DNA from 2 places in the Paenibacillus sp. LRG-1 genome. Region 2 is predicted to be linked to the other one. Evidence: riboswitches for the same ligand, from Rfam matches in the RefSeq annotation. Region 2 holds a riboswitch; the other holds the start of a gene.
What was found. A riboswitch is a leader RNA that binds a small molecule or an ion and turns the genes downstream of it on or off. The one in region 2 is predicted to bind ZMP and ZTP.
Positions count from the first base shown of each region.

Region 1: another riboswitch for ZMP and ZTP. It lies ahead of ACUUJN_RS04490 (bifunctional 5,10-methylenetetrahydrofolate dehydrogenase/5,10-methenyltetrahydrofolate cyclohydrolase); the one in region 2 lies ahead of ACUUJN_RS24420 (TIGR01440 family protein).

Region 1 is NZ_CM170126.1:990,647-1,000,490, forward strand. Features, by position in the region: gene ACUUJN_RS04460 (hypothetical protein) at 1-719, shown strand, start outside; gene ACUUJN_RS04465 (S-layer homology domain-containing protein) at 1,101-4,013, shown strand; gene ACUUJN_RS04470 (NAD(P)H-dependent oxidoreductase) at 4,121-4,795, opposite strand; gene ACUUJN_RS04475 (winged helix-turn-helix transcriptional regulator) at 4,940-5,332, shown strand; gene ACUUJN_RS04480 (ABC transporter substrate-binding protein) at 5,525-6,517, shown strand; gene ACUUJN_RS04485 (cyclodeaminase/cyclohydrolase family protein) at 6,737-7,372, opposite strand; gene ACUUJN_RS04490 (bifunctional 5,10-methylenetetrahydrofolate dehydrogenase/5,10-methenyltetrahydrofolate cyclohydrolase) at 7,369-8,235, opposite strand; ZMP/ZTP riboswitch at 8,347-8,431, opposite strand; gene desA (Delta(5) desaturase DesA) at 8,645-9,706, shown strand.
Region 2 is NZ_CM170126.1:5,513,572-5,523,415, forward strand. Features, by position in the region: gene wecB (non-hydrolyzing UDP-N-acetylglucosamine 2-epimerase) at 1-437, opposite strand, end outside; gene upp (uracil phosphoribosyltransferase) at 548-1,177, opposite strand; gene ACUUJN_RS24400 (ABC transporter substrate-binding protein) at 1,534-2,799, opposite strand; gene ACUUJN_RS24405 (carbohydrate ABC transporter permease) at 2,815-3,651, opposite strand; gene ACUUJN_RS24410 (carbohydrate ABC transporter permease) at 3,651-4,532, opposite strand; gene ACUUJN_RS24415 (serine hydroxymethyltransferase) at 4,707-5,957, opposite strand; gene ACUUJN_RS24420 (TIGR01440 family protein) at 6,078-6,665, opposite strand; ZMP/ZTP riboswitch at 6,886-6,967, opposite strand; gene ACUUJN_RS24425 (low molecular weight protein arginine phosphatase) at 7,046-7,630, opposite strand; gene ACUUJN_RS24430 (manganese efflux pump MntP) at 7,735-8,295, opposite strand; gene ACUUJN_RS24435 (L-threonylcarbamoyladenylate synthase) at 8,438-9,685, opposite strand; gene spoIIR (stage II sporulation protein R) at 9,840-9,844, opposite strand, start outside.

The sequences.
Region 1 (9,844 bases), 1.5 Mb from region 2:
TGTTGAAAAAATGGCCATTATTATTGATGATAGGTATTCTCATGGTGGCATCTGTGAGCTGGAACAGTGGAGTATCTTATGCAGCTACAGAATATACTTGGGATAAGTACAAGGGCACTGAGGTCAAGACATATAGATTGACTGCGGTACCTGGAAGAGTCGAATATATGGATCAGGAAAGGTTTTTTGCAGCTTTAAGTCAAACCCCAAATGTGTATGGAGATTTCAGTGGCTATAAAACAGGGAAAACAACTGGAGTTGTAACCGAGAGTATAACGGATGATGTGTACAAATTTACAGTTACTGATTTTCTTCGCGATCAAGAGCCTGAGGTTGTAGAGTATATAAATCCCAGAGGCGGAATTCCTCATAGATGGAATGGAACTAGTGATATTCAAATTTTTATGAGAGGGTCAGAAGCGGCTTCTTTGTCTGAGCTGTTTTATGAGGGGACACCCAGTGAAGGACGCTTTCAATTTAATGCTAACGATATATATTTAGTTACATTCTGGTCCAGTACCGTAAGACTTATCAGTGGGATGTCTGCTGAGGCGCTAATAGAGGAAGGTCCTCACACGTTTAACAATCAGGAGCTTGTAGGTCAAGTAACCAGCGAAGATCCTGCAGCTTATCCGCAAGATGGGATTTCAGAAGGTTATTATTATGTTTTTAAGGGTGCTGGCAACAAAGAGTCAACAGCTGATGGAGATAGCCAATAAAAACAAAAGAAGAGATAACATTGTGTATGGTGCTTTATACATGATGTTATCTTTTTTATTGTGATGCTCGCATTAGAAAATTTAGTAATGAAAAAATGCTGGAAATTTAATTCCCAATGAAAACCATTTTAAAAGATCGGGATATATGCCTTTAAAATAATGACAATTTTACGGATGGAACCGTAATCTATAACTACTTTTTTTGCTGTCTTTATTCAATCCTAGGGATATTATTCCGATAATTCAAGTATATACAGTTTGGTGTTAATTGAAATGAAATCCGTTTGAAAACAAAAGAGATAATTTTCAGAGTTGAAACAGAAGTGCAGGTGGAAGTGACCTGATGCTATATCGTAAAGGAGGTGCAAGGATCCAAATAATATGAAATGTGAAAAAAAGTTAAAACAAATTAGGCAGTACATCGCTGCTTTACTGGCTGTTTGGTTGTTCTGTATACATACTGTGCCTGTTTTTGCAGACAGGGTCTTTAACGATATCGAACATTCCTACGCAGCTGATGCAATTGAAGCCATGGCTGCTCAAGGGTATGTTACGGGTTATCAGGATGGTAGTTTTCGACCTGTGCATTTTATTTCGAGGCAGGAATGGGCGAGCATTTTCGTTAAAACCTTAAAACGAACTTCGGTTAACAAAAGCGTTGCTTCTTTTAGTGATGTGTCACCGTGGGCTCTACCCTATGTGCAGACCTTGCAAGCAGAGAACATTACCAAGGGAATTAGTGATCAGTTATTCGGTGCAAAGCATAATATGACCCGTCAGGATATGGCGGTGTGGTATGCCAGGTATTTCGGCGTTCCTGAAGATACCCGCGCTTCCGATAGATCTAGTTTTGTGGATCAGACTGATATATCAGACTATGCACAAACGAGCGTATGGCTGATGGAACGGTTGGAGCTGATCGAGGGAGATACGAATCATTATTTCCATCCCAAAGAGTCTGTGAGACGGCAGGATGCTACACTGGTAGCATATCGGATATGGCTAGGCGGTGACGGTCTGAGAGAACGTGCTAAGCGTTTGCTGGAATCATTAGGAAATGGAACTGCAATGACGAATCAGCCAGCCAGTCCAACGGAATCGAGGAAGATCGTGGTCGACCTGGCGCCGGAAATCAGTCACCAGCGTGCGAATCCGGAGATCGAAGAGCCTAAAAGCCATAGTCCAAGACCCGATCCACCGGTATCTCCGGTAACACCAACAGAGCCGAAGCCGGAACCGCCAATTATACGACCAGAACCTAGTCCCAAACCACCGGTGATACCACCAGTGACACCGCCAGTGATACCACCAATCATACCGCCAGTGACTCCGTCAGAACCACCGGATCATTCGTCGGATTTCGTGGTGGATGAGGTAGTAATCAAGGCGCCCGAGTTGGTCAATCAACCGGAAACGTATCCTTCGTATCAGCTGTCCTTTGATCTCTACAATAAAGGGCACTTGGTAAGCATTCCCGCTGTTAGCGTCACAAGTGTCACCTACACATTTAGTGATACATTAGGTGTATTTGATGAACATGGGAAAATTGCGCATTCCGAAAATATACCTGCTGCTGATGGTTATATTCCTGTAGAGATGGAAGTCACCATTGCTAAACCTTATCGGGTACTTAAAGCACAGACCAAGCTGATTGTGAGAGGGAAGACTCCTCCGGTAGAGGACCCGACTGTAATCAGGTCCGTATACTTGGCGACGTACACCATTTCACAGGCCACTACTCTAGACCCTACAGCCTGGAGCATGCCCTATGTATTTCAAAATGCAAAGGGAGAGGTCATACCGTCCGGTCTATTGCCGTCAGACTTGAAGCTTCGTATAGAGGATTCCAGAGGGATATTTGACGAGGATGGACATATTGCCAACCTGCATCTGATTCCTGCATTGAACTCTGTCATTCCATTCAAGATTGAGGTTGAATCACCCTCTCAGGGAATTCACTTCATATCCGATGCCGAGTTAACTGTAGTACCAGGAGCACGCAAAAAGCAATATTTTGCTATCTCCATGATGCTACAGGGAAAAGATGCGGGCAGTACGACCACGGTAGAGCAAATTGAGCAGTCGCGTCAATTGCTGATGGATCACTTTGGTACCAACTTAAAAGTGACGTGGGCCATGGAAAATAGATTTATTTTTGTGGAATCAAATCGTCCGCAGCTTAAAAAGGTTTTGGAATACGTGGATCAGTATGGCGATGAAGTCGGGATTTTGGATGGGTATCCGAATAATCTGTTTGATCTTCCTGAATGGGAAGCACAGATGAACGAGTGGTTGTATATGTATCGTTATAATGCCCTCAATGAGCTGCACCAATCTGGTTCGTTGGGATCACCTTCGGTGTTTGAAAGTATGGATACAGACCAATATCGGAAGTATCTGCCTAAATCATTGACCGGCTTTACGGTGAATCCTGAGCAGGCCCAATGGCTTAAGGATCATTTTAAGATTACCTCAGCGATGGGGTGGTCGGCTACACAGTATAATGTGAACAACATGTATGGTGAGGGTTCACCTTTGATGCCTTACTGGTCCCATAAGGATAATCCGATTGTTCCGGCACAGGGGCTTACAAATAATAGCGGTATCGTATTTATGAATTCGATTTCGATTGATCCCATCGGGTCGCGTTATACCAAAGATTCTTCACGCTGGACTCTCCATCCAGGTGATCCATATGTGACGGAAACGGATGCGGCACCACAACTGTATATAGCACAGCAATATTTAGATAACCCGTATCAACGTTTGAATACAGTAAACTACATGTCCATTATTTTGGATGTCAACTGGCTTGCCAAAAACCATAACATGTCTCAAATATGGGAAAACTTTGTGAAGCACTTCCCTGTTGACCGTGAGGTTGAGATTGTGGGCGTGGACGGGCTGAAACAGATTTATGAATCGATAGCTGGATTGAGTAATGATCATACGGAGTTTTCACTCATGTTTAGAGGCTCAGGTTTTAAGGCGGTTATGGACTCCAATAATTCACCAGCCAATCTGCGTTACTTGTGGACTGAAAACGCCTCACAGCGGATTATTTTATCCAAGGAGGATGGAGATGCGGCATGGTCCATTATTGACTTTACTGACTATACCCGAAATCCGGTTCCGAAGATGGCCTACAATCTGGGTAAGAACACAGATGTAAGCTATGTCACTGGAAGGAACTTTAAGCTGCATCCTACAGCTCCGTTAACAGCAGATGAAATTCAGCGCGTAAAGGATCGTTTAAAGGAAATCTATTTCGCGGAAGAAGTAACTTATAAGTAAGGGTTTGGAATGACAGAATTTTTAAGACTTGAGGTTTTATGAAAAGGGGGTGTCCCAACAGCCATGGAAATGGTTGTGGGACGCCCCTTTGTTTTAGAAAAAAGGTTTTACACCCATTCAATAACCTGATCTACAGATCGCCGAGTTTTGCCACGCGGTTCGTTGAGACGGTATCCAAATGCCACCATACAAGAAATACCGAAATGCTCGGCATCCATAATGCCTTCCTCGGAGAGGATGCGTTCGATTTCCTGTTTATTAAAACCTTCGATAGGGCAGGAATCAATGCCGATTTGAGCTGCGGCAGTCATCATGTTGCCCAGTGCGATGTAGGTTTGTCGGCAGCCCCACTCGAACAAGGCTCTTTTATTTTCCTCCAGCGCAAAATCTGATTTAAGGAAGGCATCATATACTTTCTCTTTGCCTTGCATCACTTCAGCGGGTAATTGCTGCACGTTCTCCATCATACTCTTGATATAATCGGAGGAGGCTACCATATCTTCAGGAAGTCTAGAGAGGATGAGTACAAAATGGCTGGCTGTTGGCAGTTGTTTTTGGGCCCCCCAAGAGTAAGGCAGCAGCTTCTCACGCATAGCGTTACTCTGAACGACAACAAATTTCCAGGGTTCAAAGCCAAACGAACTCGGGGATAAACGGCCTGTTTCAAGAATAAAATCGAAGTCAGAATCGCTAATTTTCTTATGGCTATCAAATTCCTTCGTTGCATGTCTGAACTCGTATGCAGATAAGATTTGATCTTTAGTAGTAGTTAAGGTTTCCATCGTTATTCCACTCCTTATGGATGTTGATTAAAATTGACGCTTACCAAGTGACATGCTTAATATTAGAATATACATGACCGTTTTTGAAGTACGCACATTAATGTGCTGTAGTATATAAAATGATACTAAGGAGGAGAAAAGCCTATGCGTAATCGGAAAGGCGGCTTTGGGGAATGTACCGCTGGAAATGATCAGGCGTGTCCAGTTGAGTTCACGCTGGACGTGATTGGGGGCAAATGGAAAGGGATTATTTTATATCATCTCATGTATGGGACTAAGCGATTTAGTGATTTTCGGCGGATCTGTCCGGGAATTACTCAGCGTATGCTGACACTCCAATTGCGTGAGCTGGAAGAGGACGGAGTCGTTCACCGTGAAGTCTACCAACAGGTTCCTCCTAAGGTCGAATACTCTCTCACCGAATTCGGAAAAACGCTCATCCCGATTATTAACCTGATGAAGGATTGGGGAGAAGAATATAAAACAAAACAGCGATCACCAGAAAGCAGCCTTCAGCAACCTAGCCCCAATGTGTAGGTTTTGAGACGGCTCCACAAAGAAGACCTGGCCATCATTTTGGCAGGTCTTTTCATTTTTAAAGTGAAATGATGCAAAGTTCGTTTTTCAGTTGACAGTAAGGACGACGCTTGATATATTTCTTACGATATTGATAATCATTATCATGTGTATCGGGAAGATCATCTTCACAATATATAGGGGGCTAATCAGTTGAAAAGAAAATCGTATTTTATGATGACAGCTATGTTACTTGTATTGTCTGTACTCATCAGCGCTTGCGGCGGAAATAATAATGGAAGTAATCCGGCTTCATCTTCAGGAGATAAGCAAGAGTCGGCTACTACTGGAGAGACTAGAAGCTTTAAAACGGTTAAGGGGGATATTCAAATTCCTGCTAAGCCCCAGCGTATTGTAACGGATTTTTACGGCGGAGAATTGCTGTCCGTGGGTGCTAACGTGGTGGGTGTAGAGCCGACTGCGTTTCAAAATCCTTTTCTGACCGATTTGCTGAAGGAAAAAAGAACCAAAGAGGTGGGTGATCCGACCAATTTGGAAAAGACGCTGGAACTCAAACCTGATCTGATCGTGGTTATGAAGGATACGAATTATGAGGCTTTGTCTAAAATCGCACCTACCCTGTACATTCCGTACGGCACGACGACTAATATCTATGACACGGTCAAGCTGTTCGGCGATATCACCGGGGAAAAGGAGAAGGCTGAGCAATTTATTGCTGCATTTGATAAAAAGGCCGCTGAAGGTCGCGCACGTCTTAAAGGTGTGATTGACGAAAAGGCAACTTTCGGTTTGTATGAGCTGACGGACAAGCACGCACTTTGGATCTTTGGCGACAATGCGGGTCGCGGCGGCCAAGCTGTATACAATGCGCTTAAACTGAACATGCCAAAGAAAACAGTGAACTCCAAGGAACAAACGGTGCAGCTTTCGATGGAGGTATTGCCACAGTATGACGCAGATTATATGTTCCTGACTACGTATGACCCCGAGAAAAAGGGTGACGCGCTCAAGCAACTAAAGTCGTCCGCTGTGTGGGGGAATCTTCCTGCGGTGAAGAACAATAGAGTGTTCTTTAACGATTTTGATACGTATTATCGCTATGATCCAATCGCTATTACCGGGCAAATTGATATGATCGTAGATATGCTGGTCGAAAGAGAAAAAGAGAATAAAGCTAAACAATAGGTGTGAGATTCTGCGTTGTAATGAATTGCCCAAAACGACTAAGAGATCGCATAATACACGCAGTATCTAGCAATAAAAACCAGTCCAACATGAATCATGTTTGGACTGGTTTTTTATTTACTATTTCGTCGTAATTTCGATAGTATCTTCTTTTTGTATCCAATCAGTTATTTTTTTGAAGAAATGTTTTAGAACAGGTTAAACACGGTTATGAGCAGACTAATTCGCTATTCGACTGCGTACCATCAACAAGGTTTGTTCTTTGATTTGTCCGATTTCACGGATGAGTGCGGCTGTCTTGGTCTCATAGGAGTATTTGACATCCAAGTCTTTCAGCGAAGCAAGGTTAATGTCGATGGTAAGCAGGGCAGATTGAGCTGCTGCTTCGAACAGGATCGCGCCGATGCCAAGATCTGAAATCACATTTTTATTGGACATTTCCACAATGTTGTAGGCTTGCGACAATCCGTCCCGGCATACTTCCAGCAGGCGCATGGGTACCTCAATGGCAGCGATCACCGCTGTCTGTAGGGAATGGGTACGATAGCGCTTTTCTTCGTCTGTTTCCTTGGGCAAACGCAGCGCGGTCATGTACTGTTCAAAGGATTGGATGTCTGCGACCATTAGTTCCTCACAATGTGTAGACAATCTTTCCATGCTACTAATGACATCCGTGATTTGTTCATGGATGTGCGCATATTTTTCTCCTTGTGAAAGGTTGGCGGTCATGGAGGTCATAGCCGCGCCTAGTGCCGCAGCCAATGCGGATACACTTCCTCCGCCGGGGGTAGGCGCTGCACTTGCAGCCTCTTTCAGAAAATGTCCGATGGAATTGTTCCACGACAGTTCACTCATGAATAGACCACCTCTCTGGAGTAGTGTTGCAGATGTATCGCTTTGAGCAGATTTTTGTACAAAATCGCAGTCGTTAAGGTGCCAACACCGCCGGGAACCGGAGAAATGGCATGTACCTTTTCACCCACGTTTGAAGCAGCGTCACCCACGATTTTTCCTTCCAGTGTCTCGTTAATTCCTGCATCCACGAGAATCAGACCGGGATGGACCATATCCTGCGTAATCACATCAGGGCATCCGACTGCGACGAAGGCAATGTCTGCATGGCTCAGATGCTCTGCAATATCACGCGTACCTGCATGACAGGCGGTAACGGTGGCATTTTCTCTTTGCAACATGTGGAAAAGGGGAAGTCCCACTGTCTGCCCGATGCCCACGAGCGTGACATTTTTGCCTGCCAAGGTGTGACCGTAATGCTTGAGCAGCTCGATACAGGCTTGAGGTGTTGCGGGATATAGTCCGGCGTCACCTGTTACGGTAGCCAGCTTGTTATCAGGTGTTATTCCATCAATATCCTTGTAGGGGGCGATGGATTGTTTAATAACGGAGGCAGAAAGATGTTGGGGAAGCGGCAGTTCCAGCATAATGCCATGTACATGGGATGCATCGTTCAGACTGCCGATCAGGTGCAGTAGCTCGGCTTCGCTAACATGACGGTCAAAAGTATGGAGATGAAATGAGATTCCCAGCTTCTCCGCTATTTTTTGCTTGGTCCGTGCATAGTATGCAGATGCCGGATCGCCTTCTACCAATAGGGTCGCCAGATGGGGACGGTGTCCTTGCTGCTTCATTTTTTCTACCTGTGAACGGATCGTTGCATATACTTGCTCAGCTGCTTCTTTGGATTTCATGATTATAGCCATAGTCCGTGCCTCCTCTGAATTTATCGCATGATTTATCAACAGGGTGTCATGGTCTTAAAACGAAAAAAAAGTATTTGCACAAGGTCGTCAAGACAGACGAATCCTCTGCAAATACTTCTCCCAGGCGAACGGTACGCTTTTTTTGTATGCTCCCTCGTGGTTCATTCCACTGACTTCGCCAGTCACATACAGCGTTATTATACCTTATATTTTAACAAATAATCATCAGAAAAGAAACCCGCGAACATTTGGAAAACGGGTTGTGTTACTTGTCTATATGACAAATGTCATATACCCGAGCTGACGTTTATGACTACAGCGCCTAGAGGCTTTACCTTATACTGAGATTAGATCAACATGTACGCCTAACAGGATCAAGGTATAGGCGTCATTTTAAAGGAGGATCATAATGAGTATGACACAACTCCCATTAGCCCAATTGAAAAAAAATATGGCTCCCTACGAGAAAATAAACACAAAATCCAGCGTTCTGCAACTCATCAATACCTTGGGTCCACTGATCCTATTGTGGTATGCTGCTTATCTTAGTCTGTCGGTTTCGTACTGGCTGACACTTCCAATTGCCATTGTTGCATCGGGGTTTGTGGTACGGACATTTATTATTTTTCATGATTGTGGTCATCAATCCTTCTTCAAAAGCCGCAAGCTGAACGACATTGTGGGAACGATTACAGGTATTATTACGCTCTGTCCTTATCACCAATGGAAAAATAGTCACGCAATCCACCATGCAACCAGCAGTAATCTGGATAAAAGAGGCACAGGTGACATGTGGGTGCTTACGGTAGAAGAGTACACAGAGGCTTCCACATGGACACGGCTGGCCTATCGCATATATCGAAATCCTTGGGTTATGTTTGGACTAGGTCCGATCTATACTTTTTTGATTTCCTATCGGTTTAATATCAAGACAGCCAAACGCAAGGAAAAAATGAACACCTATGTGACGAATATATCCATCGTTGTATTGTACGCACTGTTGTCATGGGCTATTGGATGGCAGGCCTTCCTTCTGGTACAGGCACCTATCTTTTTTGTATCTGGTATGTTGGGAATCTGGCTGTTCTATGTACAACACCAATTTGAGGATTCGTATTTTGAGCACGATGAAGAGTGGAGCTATATTAATGCGGCCGTAGAAGGCAGTTCTTACTACAAGCTTCCTAAAGTATTGCAATGGATTACGGGCAATATCGGATTTCATCACGTTCATCACTTGAGTCCTAAAGTGCCAAATTACAATTTGGAGAAAGCACATGAAGCGACACCGTTACTTCAAAAGGCGACCACGATCACAGTAAGTAGCAGTCTGCAATCTTTGAAGTTCCGACTTTGGGATGAAAATACGAAAACCTTTTTGACCTTTAAACAAGTGAGGCCGCTCCTCAGCAAACGTGTTGCAGTTACGAAACCCATCCCTACACCTGTTGTAAGCACAGAAAGAAAATAACTTTGTACAAAACTTTTCTGAAGAGATGTTGAAAAATTGCAGTTTACTTTGAGAAATCTAAAGGGATAACATCCTTTTAGATTTTTTTGTTTATATTGAAAATGCAGTACTTTCATTCTTTGTTTTAGCAAGCGCTAT
Region 2 (9,844 bases):
GACAGCACGCCTGTGAGCTGACGGTTCATTTCTTCAGGATATGGAGAAAGCTTGTTCCACGTCCGCAAGCCTGCTTCCACATGCCCTACTTCAATCTGCTGCATAAAGGCTGCATAGCTGGCGAGGAAAGTGGTCAGCGTATCGCCGTGAACCAACACGATATCGGGCTTGGCCTCACGCAATACAGGTTCCAGACCTTGAAGTACCCGCATGGAGATTTCATTAAGTGTCTGGCGATCCTTCATTACGTCCAGATCATAGTCAGGGTGAATATTGAAAACTTCCAGAACCTGATCAAGCATCTGGCGATGTTGAGCCGTAACGCATACCACGGACTCGATATGCTCCGGGTGACGCTGAAGCTCCAAAATAAGAGGAGCCATCTTAATCGCTTCCGGACGCACACCAAAAATTGTCATCACTTTGATTTTGGACATTTTCTGTTGAACCCCTTTTCATAATAAATGTCCGCTTCACAGATCTTCCATTATTCAGAAAAATGACCTGTCATAACGTCCATAGATTTTGCCGAAACGCCAAAGGCAATCTACTTGGTTCCGTACAAGCGGTCTCCCGCGTCACCAAGACCTGGAATGATGTATCCATGATCATCCAGACGCTCGTCCAATGCAGCGACGTAGATGTCTACATCAGGATGCGCATCCTGCACAGCTTTGACTCCTTCAGGAGCAGCAATCAGATTCATCATTTTAATTTGAGTGCAACCTCTCTTTTTCAACACATCAATCGCCGCAATTGCCGAGCCACCCGTTGCAAGCATCGGATCAATCACGATCAACTCGCGCTCAGTTACATCTGTAGGCAGCTTCGTATAGTATTCTACGGGTTGCAGCGTCTCAGGATCGCGGAACAGTCCCACATGGCCTACCTTTGCTGCAGGCAGCAGCTTTACTACGCCATCCAGCATACCCAAGCCTGCACGCAGAATCGGAATAAGACCCAGCATACGTCCTGAAATCACTTTACCTTCTGTCTCAGCAACCGGTGTCTGCACCGTAATGCTTTCCAGCGGGATATCCCGTGTAATTTCATAAGCCATCAATGTTGCTACTTCATCCACCAGCTCGCGGAAATCCTTGGTGTTGGTCCGCACATCGCGGATAAATGTAAGTTTGTGTTGGATCAAAGGGTGATCGCAAACCACCAGTTTCGCCATAATATATTCCCTCCGGTATTATCGTCACGTTCTTTCGCGCCAGCATATCGAACTATCCTGAGTCGAAAGGATCTATGTAACCTATTTGTACAAACCAAATAAGCACAGATGCAATGCGTGCCTGTAAATCCTGTTTATTATAACATTCCCTTGATTGATTTAACACCTGCCACCGCAACCTTTTGTCAAGGGAAAGATATGACATGTAAAATACTTATTAAGACCACTTCACGTGTGACTTTCGTCACATAAAAACACATCAAAAAGGCCCTGACGGCACTTGACCGTCAAAGCCTGTGGACTTTAAGCTTCCTGCCCGACCTATCCCCTTTGCATCCTCATGCAGCGCTATTCTTTTATCTATACTTCAAATTGTCCCATGCTCCCTGAAATTGCTGAAGCATTTCATCCTTCGTGATAACCCCTGCAATATAGGCTTGCATACTACTGCTTAAATCCTGATTCAGCCCCTTCGGGAAGCGTTGGAAGTTCCAGCTCCATATCTTGCCTTCCCTCACATGCCGAGATATTTCTGCACCTAGATCACCTGTCATCTCGTCACTGGACGTGATACTTTTGAAGGCGGGAACAAACTTAAACTCCTTGGTGATATAGTGCTTGCCTGTTTCTGATGTGACCAACCAATTGAGGAATTCTTTTGCCTCCTGCTTCACAGGCGAATTTTTGTTGACCACCCAGTTCGAAGCCACTCCGACAGCCAGTCTACCTCCTGTGGAGGGATCATTGTCTATAGGCGCAGGCAGAATACCCAAATTCAAGTTAGGATTAATTCCATCCATTTGCGGTTGCGTCCAATTCCCCTGGTGCATCATAGCAGCCTTACCTGTCGAAAACAGTGTCACTTGTGTATTGTAATCCGTAGTGAGCGGATTGCGGTTTCCATATTTTATAGTTAGGTCAAGCAACTTCACCCACTGATCGAACACCGGGTTACCAGGGATGCGAGCCGTTCCTTTGTTTAAATCCGCAACATAACTTTCCGGGTTCGGCTGTCTGGCAAACGGGATATTGATAAAATGGTTCCCCAGAACCCACCATTCCGCATACCCGTTAGCAAAAGGTATAATCCCTGCCGCTTTCAGTCGCTTGGCTGCTTCTTCCAGTTCATCTATCGTCTGAGGCAGTTTGGTTATGCCCGCTTTTTTGAACAAATCCTTGTTATAAACAAAACCAAATCCTTCTAGGTTCATAGGCTGTCCATAAATCTTACCGTTAACCGTCATCGGCTTACGAGCGAAATCGTCCAGATCCTTCACCCATGGCTGATCCGACAAATCCTCCAAGTACTCCAGCCACGTATCGCGGTCCTGGTAGCCCTCATTTGTAAAAATGTCCGGCTGATCGCCTGATGCGAATTTAGCCTTCAACGAAGCACCATAGTCCGTACCACCACCGACAGATTGGATATCCAGCTTGATGCCAGGGTGGGTCTTTTCATATTCAGCCTTCAGCTTGTTTAACGGTTCCGAAATTTCTACTTTGAATTGATAAATGTGTATCGTTTTCGTCTCACTCTGTTGAGCCTTCGTATTTCCACAACCTGCAAGTGTACATGCGAGCAGCACCATCAAGGAGATGACAAGTAACGCTGTTTTTTTCATCGGTTATCCCTCCCATCAGCCTTTGACCGCACCGGCTGCAATGCCAGAAACGATGTATTTTTGCATCACCAGAAAAAACACAACAACTGGCGCGATCCCCAATACCAGTGCTGGCAGCGCCAAGTCCCATTGCTTGGTGTACTGACCAAACAACATATAGGTTGCAATCGGAATGGTGCGCAACTCAGGATCATTCAAAATGAGTGAAGGCAACAGATAGTCATTCCAGATCCATAAGGTGTTCAAAATAAGTACGGTTACGAACATAGGCAGCAGCAGTGGACAAACGATGCGAAAGAACACCCCGTACCGGGATGAACCGTCCACCCTTGCCGCCTGCTCGATCTCAATAGGTACCGTTTTAATAAAGCCATGAAAAAGAAAAACGGACAAAGGCGCTCCAAAACCCAGATAACATAAGATCAGTCCCGGTATACTGTTGTTCAAGCTCAATACGTTGGACACTTCCATAAGCGGCAACATAATTGATTGAAAAGGGACTACCATCGCAGCCACAAGCAAACCGAATAGGAAACGATTAAAAAGAGTATCATGCCGAACCATCTGGTAAGCGGCCATTGAGCTGATTAGCAGCAAAAGCGCATTACTGACGATCGTGACAATCAGTGAATTCCCCAGTGCTGTGGGAAAGTTTATTTTATTCCAGGCGTTAGCATAGTTTTCAAAACGGAAGGTTGTCGGCCACGAAGCGGAATGGGCCAAAATGTCGCCAAAGGATTTAACGGAGTTTACGAGCAAAAAATAGAACGGAACCAGAAAGATTAACCCGATCACAATAAGCAATAATTCAACAGCCCATGTGCCCAAACGATAGTTTGACGTTTTTCCCATTACATTTCGACCTCCTTTTTCTTCGTGAGACGCACCTGAATACTGGTAATGATCGCAACGACCACAAAGAAAATCATAGCTTTGGCAGTCCCTAATCCAAGTCGATTATTTGTAAACGCTTCATTATATATGTCCAACGCTACAGACTCTGTCGACTTGAAAGGTCCCCCCTTCGTGAGAGCCAAATTCAACTCAAATACTTTAAAGGACCAGGATATCGCCAGGAACAAGCAGACGGTCACCGCTGGCATAATAAGTGGCACTACGATATGACGCAAAATCTGTCTTCGGCTTGCACCGTCGATTTGGGCCGATTCAATAAGGGCATGCGGGACATTATTTAACGAGGATATGTAAATAACCATGAGATAACCTGCATATTGCCATACAAACACAATGACAGTTCCCCAAAAAGCAGTTGGCCCATCACCCAACCACGGCAGTTTAAAAAAGGAAAGCCCTGTCGCCTCCCCTACCGCAGAAAAGCCGCGTACAAATATAAATTGCCAGATAAAGCCGAGCAGCAAGCCGCCAATCATATTGGGCATAAAAAATACAGTTCGCAGTGCATTACGGGTACGCAGCGGTTTGGTAAGTGCATAGGCTAGGAAAAAGCCAATCAGGTTTGTCAGAATGACACCACATACGGTAAACCGGACCGTAAACCAGAACGCATTACGGAAATCTGGATCATCCCTAAAAATATGAACGTAATTCCCTAGTCCGAGCCATCGGATATTTTCAGATACTCCATCCCAGTTCGTCATGGAATAATACAGCCCCAGCAGGAACGGAATGACCATAATCAAGACGAAAAACAACGCCATCGGTCCCACAAATACGAGTTGCTGCAATAATTGCGCGGATTTTCTTTGACTCAATGCAATCACTCCTTTGTCGTAGATCATGAAGGATAGCGCGCGTAAACCCTTACTGTAATCGCTTATTACCCAAAAATGTAAGTTTCGAGTCGTTCGGAAGCAAAAAAAGGCTGTTCACCTCCGGCTTACGGAAGGAAAACAGCCTTTAACATAAAGATTATGAATGTTGATGAATTAGTATTGAGTTCCTGGATAGATCGGGAACTTGTCTGTCAATTCGCCAACCGCTTGGCTCGCTTTGGACAATACAGTATCATCTTTCGGATTTTTAAGGGTTTCGGCAATGATTTTACCGATCTTGACCATAGCCTCTTCATCCATACCACGAGATGTTGCAGCAGGTGTACCAATACGAATCCCGCTTGTTACGAATGGACTGGTCGGGTCAAAAGGAATCGCATTTTTATTCACTGTGATGCCCACGGAATCCAATACATGCTCCGCTTCTTTACCTGTGATATTCAAATTGCGCGTATCCAACAGCATCAGATGGTTATCCGTACCACCGGATACAATGTTAATCCCCTCAGCCAGCAGTGTTTCAGCCAGCACCTGTGCGTTGCGGACTACGTTTTGCGCATAGGTTTTGAACGATGGCTGGAGCGCTTCACCCAAAGCAACCGCTTTGGACGCAATCACATGCATCAGTGGCCCCCCTTGAGTACCAGGGAAAATAGCTTTATCAATCGCTTGCGCCCATGCTTTGCGAGTCAGAATCAGACCCCCACGCGGACCACGCAGCGTTTTGTGTGTCGTTGTTGTTACAAATTGGGCATGCGGAACTGGACTTGGGTGAATTCCCGCTGCCACAAGACCTGCGATATGTGCCATATCCACCATGAACAAAGCACCTACATCATTGGCAATGGAAGCAAAAGCTTCAAAATCAATAGTACGCGGATATGCACTCGCGCCAGCTACAATCAGACGAGGACGGTGCTTGAAGGCTGCCTTACGCACTTCATCGTAGTCGATGCGGAAGTTGTCTTCGCGTACACCATAGGCAGCAAAGTTATACAACAAGCCGGAAGCGTTAACCGGACTTCCGTGTGTTAAGTGGCCACCATGCGCCAGATTCATACCCAGTACAGTATCTCCAGGTTGGAGAGCTGCCAGATACACCGCCATGTTGGCTTGTGCTCCAGAGTGAGGCTGCACGTTAGCATGCTCGGCGCCGAACAGTTCTTTCGCGCGGTCACGTGCGATGTCTTCAACGATATCTACATGCTCACAGCCACCATAGTAGCGTTTGTTCGGATAACCTTCAGCATATTTATTCGTCAGCACGGAGCCCATGGCTTCCATTACTGCTTCACTGACAATGTTCTCGGATGCGATTAGCTCGATATTGTGGCGTTGTCGTTTCAGTTCAAGTCCCATTGCTTCCATCACTGCCGGGTCACTTTTACGCAGGTGTTCCATCATGATTGATTACTCCCTCTCCATAGTCAATTGTTGGGTATACAAGCAAACGCCTGCTCCTCTGTTGGGTACCTCATCATCAATGCAAAAAAGATTAGTACAAACATGCCGCCATGCCAAATGCTAATCGCAGTTTCCGCCGACTTCTTGCTCCAGACTGTACACCGCCCGTTGTCCGCCAATAAGTGGAGGACGGGTGAACGCTGCTGTCACACGTGCTTCGCCAATCCAGCGAAGGCTTGGGCGAAACGGAACAGCAATGGGTCGCAGATGCATGCCAATCAGCGTTTCGCCGATGTCTATCCCGGCATGAGCCTGCACGTTCGCCGCCAAACACGCGTCGCTCATAGAACGATAGGCGACGGTAGCCATAGAGCCTCCTGCTGTACGAACAGGAACAGCTGCAACCTCCATCAGTCCCAATCGCTCCAGCACAGCCCGTTCAACGACCAGCGCTCGGTTCAAATGCTCACAGCATTGAAACGCCACATCAAAGCCATACTCCCTGCGAACAGACTCTACTCCAGACAACAGTTGCTGAGCCACATCGAGCGCTCCCGCCGTACCAATCCGACTTCCAGCCACTTCACTTGTGCTAACGCCGATAACCAGCAGGCGACCAGCCTTGAGACTGGCTGCTTCTGCGATTTCCCGCACGACAGAAGTGGTCTGTGCTTCCAGCGGAATCTCATGATCTAATTGTTCCACCATTGGAACCTCCTTTGGTTGAACAGCCTCTCAGAGACTAGGCACGGTCTCATGCCCCAAGTTCAACACACTCTCTCCTGATCACAATCTGACTATATTATAGCCGATGTTTCAGATTTCGAGCAGAAAAAATGGAAGAATCTTTAATGGAATCAACTCTCAGCTAAAAATCTGGCATAACTTGTATATGAAAAAAAGAGCAGTCCACACCTATGTGGAATTGCTCTTTTGCCCAGGCGACCGGCCGTATATCCGATGCTCCATCGTGGTTAATCCCACTTTTGTCGCCAGTTACATCGGATTCTCATTTTTCCACCTTATCTTAACGGATTAACCGCCGAAAATCAACAGATTCCGTACAAAACAGATGAGTAATACCAATTTTATTCGGAAGATGCCTTTAGCTTGTCCAGCAGCTTATGCAGTGCCGTACGGATTTCCGCAGCTGTGACATCGTAATCTTCTCGCGAACCGCCAAACGGATCAGAAATATCAAAGCCCGGAATCCGTTGGTGTAATTCAATCATTCGTTCACGCTCCTGCGCCGATAGCTCTTGTCCGAGTGAAGCCATCAACTGCTGTGAAGCATATAAACTATCCAACTCCTGTACATCATTCAACACCGCATCCCGGTTCTCCACATATTCCTTAAGCGTAAATACTTTGCCCGCCGTTTGGGGAAAGCGCTGAATTACGTGCTGTTTATGTCCTTGCGTCAAGGTTAAGATCAGATGCGCCCACCCGGCAAGCCCGTCGCTCAAAGAGGTTGAAGTGATCTGATCGGATATATCATGATCACGTAGAACCGCCTCTGCATGTCGGGATATTGGCGTGCCTTCCATCGCGGCTACTCCCGCAGAACGTACTTCCAGTTCTAGCCCATGCTCAGCAGCCAACTTACGCAGCATCCCTTCAGCCATTGGACTGCGACAGGTATTCCCTGTGCATACGAATAAGATATTCTTCAACGTTTTCACCCCCCGTATGTTAAAAAAATATATAAACAGAGGATTACTATAGTTCTAATCCCTTACTATAATCCTGCATTTATTTTACACTGTCTACGCTAAAATCAAAACATAAACATAAAGCCGAATGCCAGCAAAATGGCACCGCCCACTGCTTCTCCATAATCTCCTAGATTGCGGCTGACCTTGCGACCCAGCAGCAGACCCAACATCGCCATTGCTCCCCCGCAAAAACCAAACGCCAAAACGGACAGCACCAGATCACTTTGGAACATACCTAGTGACACTCCTACAGAAAATGAGTCAACGCTCACCCCAAGTGCAAACAGCAAAAGGCCTAAAGGCGAACGATGATCCAATACCTGTACGCCGTCCCCTTTAAAGGAATTATACACCATATGCCCGCCCAAAAGGATGAGTAACCCCCCTGCGAAGTAGGCCGTCACATGACCTAATAAAGAACTCATATAATGGCCTGTGAACATTCCCAGCAATGGCATCAGAATGTGAAAAAAACCAATAACAGTACTGATGCGCAGCACGTCTCGCAGGCGTATCCCCTTCATGCCGATCCCTACGCCCAGCGATAACGCATCCATTCCTAGCGCTACCGCCATGATCAGAATCGTTACAACCTGCCCGGCATGGGCAGAGGCTGCCAGCATACTCCATCCCTCCATTATCCGTCTGTTCTTGTACACGTTATGCGGACAAGGGGGAAATCAGTACAAGCATACACTGAAAGTACCCAATACCGAGATGAGGAGGGAGGAAAATTTAATATAAGAGGCTCTGATTCGACAGAAGCTACAAGCGGACGATTCGGTGACCTGCCGCTTTAAGCAGGCGGTTCATGACGGCGTCTCCCAATCCTTTCGGCGGACAGGATTCCGCCAAAATGTAGGTGACGCCGTCCTCGTCGCAGCGGCGCAGCACGCCGTACAGGCGCTGCGCTGCCTCATGGAGCGCGTCCAGCTTGCCTAGCGTGTAGACGCGCTCTCCGGCGTAGCCGGCGGCATGCTCGTCAAACGCGAGCACTGCCGTGCGCTCCCCGCGCGCGGAAGCCTCCGCCAGCGCGGCGCGAATCCAGCCCGTCACCTCAACGGACGACGGGCCTTGTACCACGCTCAAGCGGCCTCGCGGCGCGTAGTGCGTGTACTTCATGCCTGGCGAGCGCGGCGCCGGGCTGTCCGCGTCTTCCCCAGGCGTAGCGGCCAACGCCGGGTCCAGCACGACGGCGCGAGCAACCGCAGCGAGCTGCTCGGCCGTCACGCCGCCGGGGCGCAGGATGGTGACGGTTCCGTCGTCACCCGCCTGCACCACCGTGGACTCCAGCCCCACCCCCGTGGGACCTCCGTCCAAAATGCCGCCGATGCGGCCCTCCAGATCCTCCCGCACATGCTGTGCAAGGGTGGGACTGGGTCTTCCCGACCGGTTGGCGCTTGGCGCAGCAAGCGGACAACCCGCTTCAGCGATCAAACGAAGCGCTATCGGATGATCCGGCATGCGCACACCAACCGTGTTCAGCCCGGCTGTCACACGCGATGACAGTGCCTGCGGCACTACCGGCAATACGAGAGTCAGCGGTCCCGGCCAGAACATATTCATCAGCGCTCGGGCTGTATCGTTTATTTCTGCTACCATACCCTCTAATTGATCAGCATCAGAAATATGTACAATGAGCGGGTTATCGGAAGGGCGTCCTTTGGCAGCAAATACCGCCTCCACCGCTTTTGTACTACGCGCATCGGCCCCCAGGCCGTACACGGTCTCCGTAGGAAAGGCTACCGTCTCTCCAGCTTGGAGGAGTAAGGCGGCCTCGCGTATGCCCTTTTCCGCCGTGATCCGAGTCTGTTCATCCCAAATTTCGTCAGAAACATCCCCGTCAGTGTTGCTCAAAGGAACCAAACATCTTACATCCCACCATTGTGTATGGGAAGACTTCAATGCCTGCTTCAGCTCGCGAATTCCCTGTTCATCTAGCTTTTGCTCAGGTTTTTCCTTTTGCACAAATTCTCCGCGCAAGTCTTGCATTTGATTCGATTTATCGCTCATATCAGATCATCCCATATCTTATTGTCATACAAGCCAGTTATTTCGTTTGATCCCCATAAAGCTACTTTGAAAGATCAGTTCATTTGGCTCTGCCATGTGTATATCTATCGTAAGTTCCATTATAGCATATGGGGAAACTTACACTCCTCAACGTTTAGG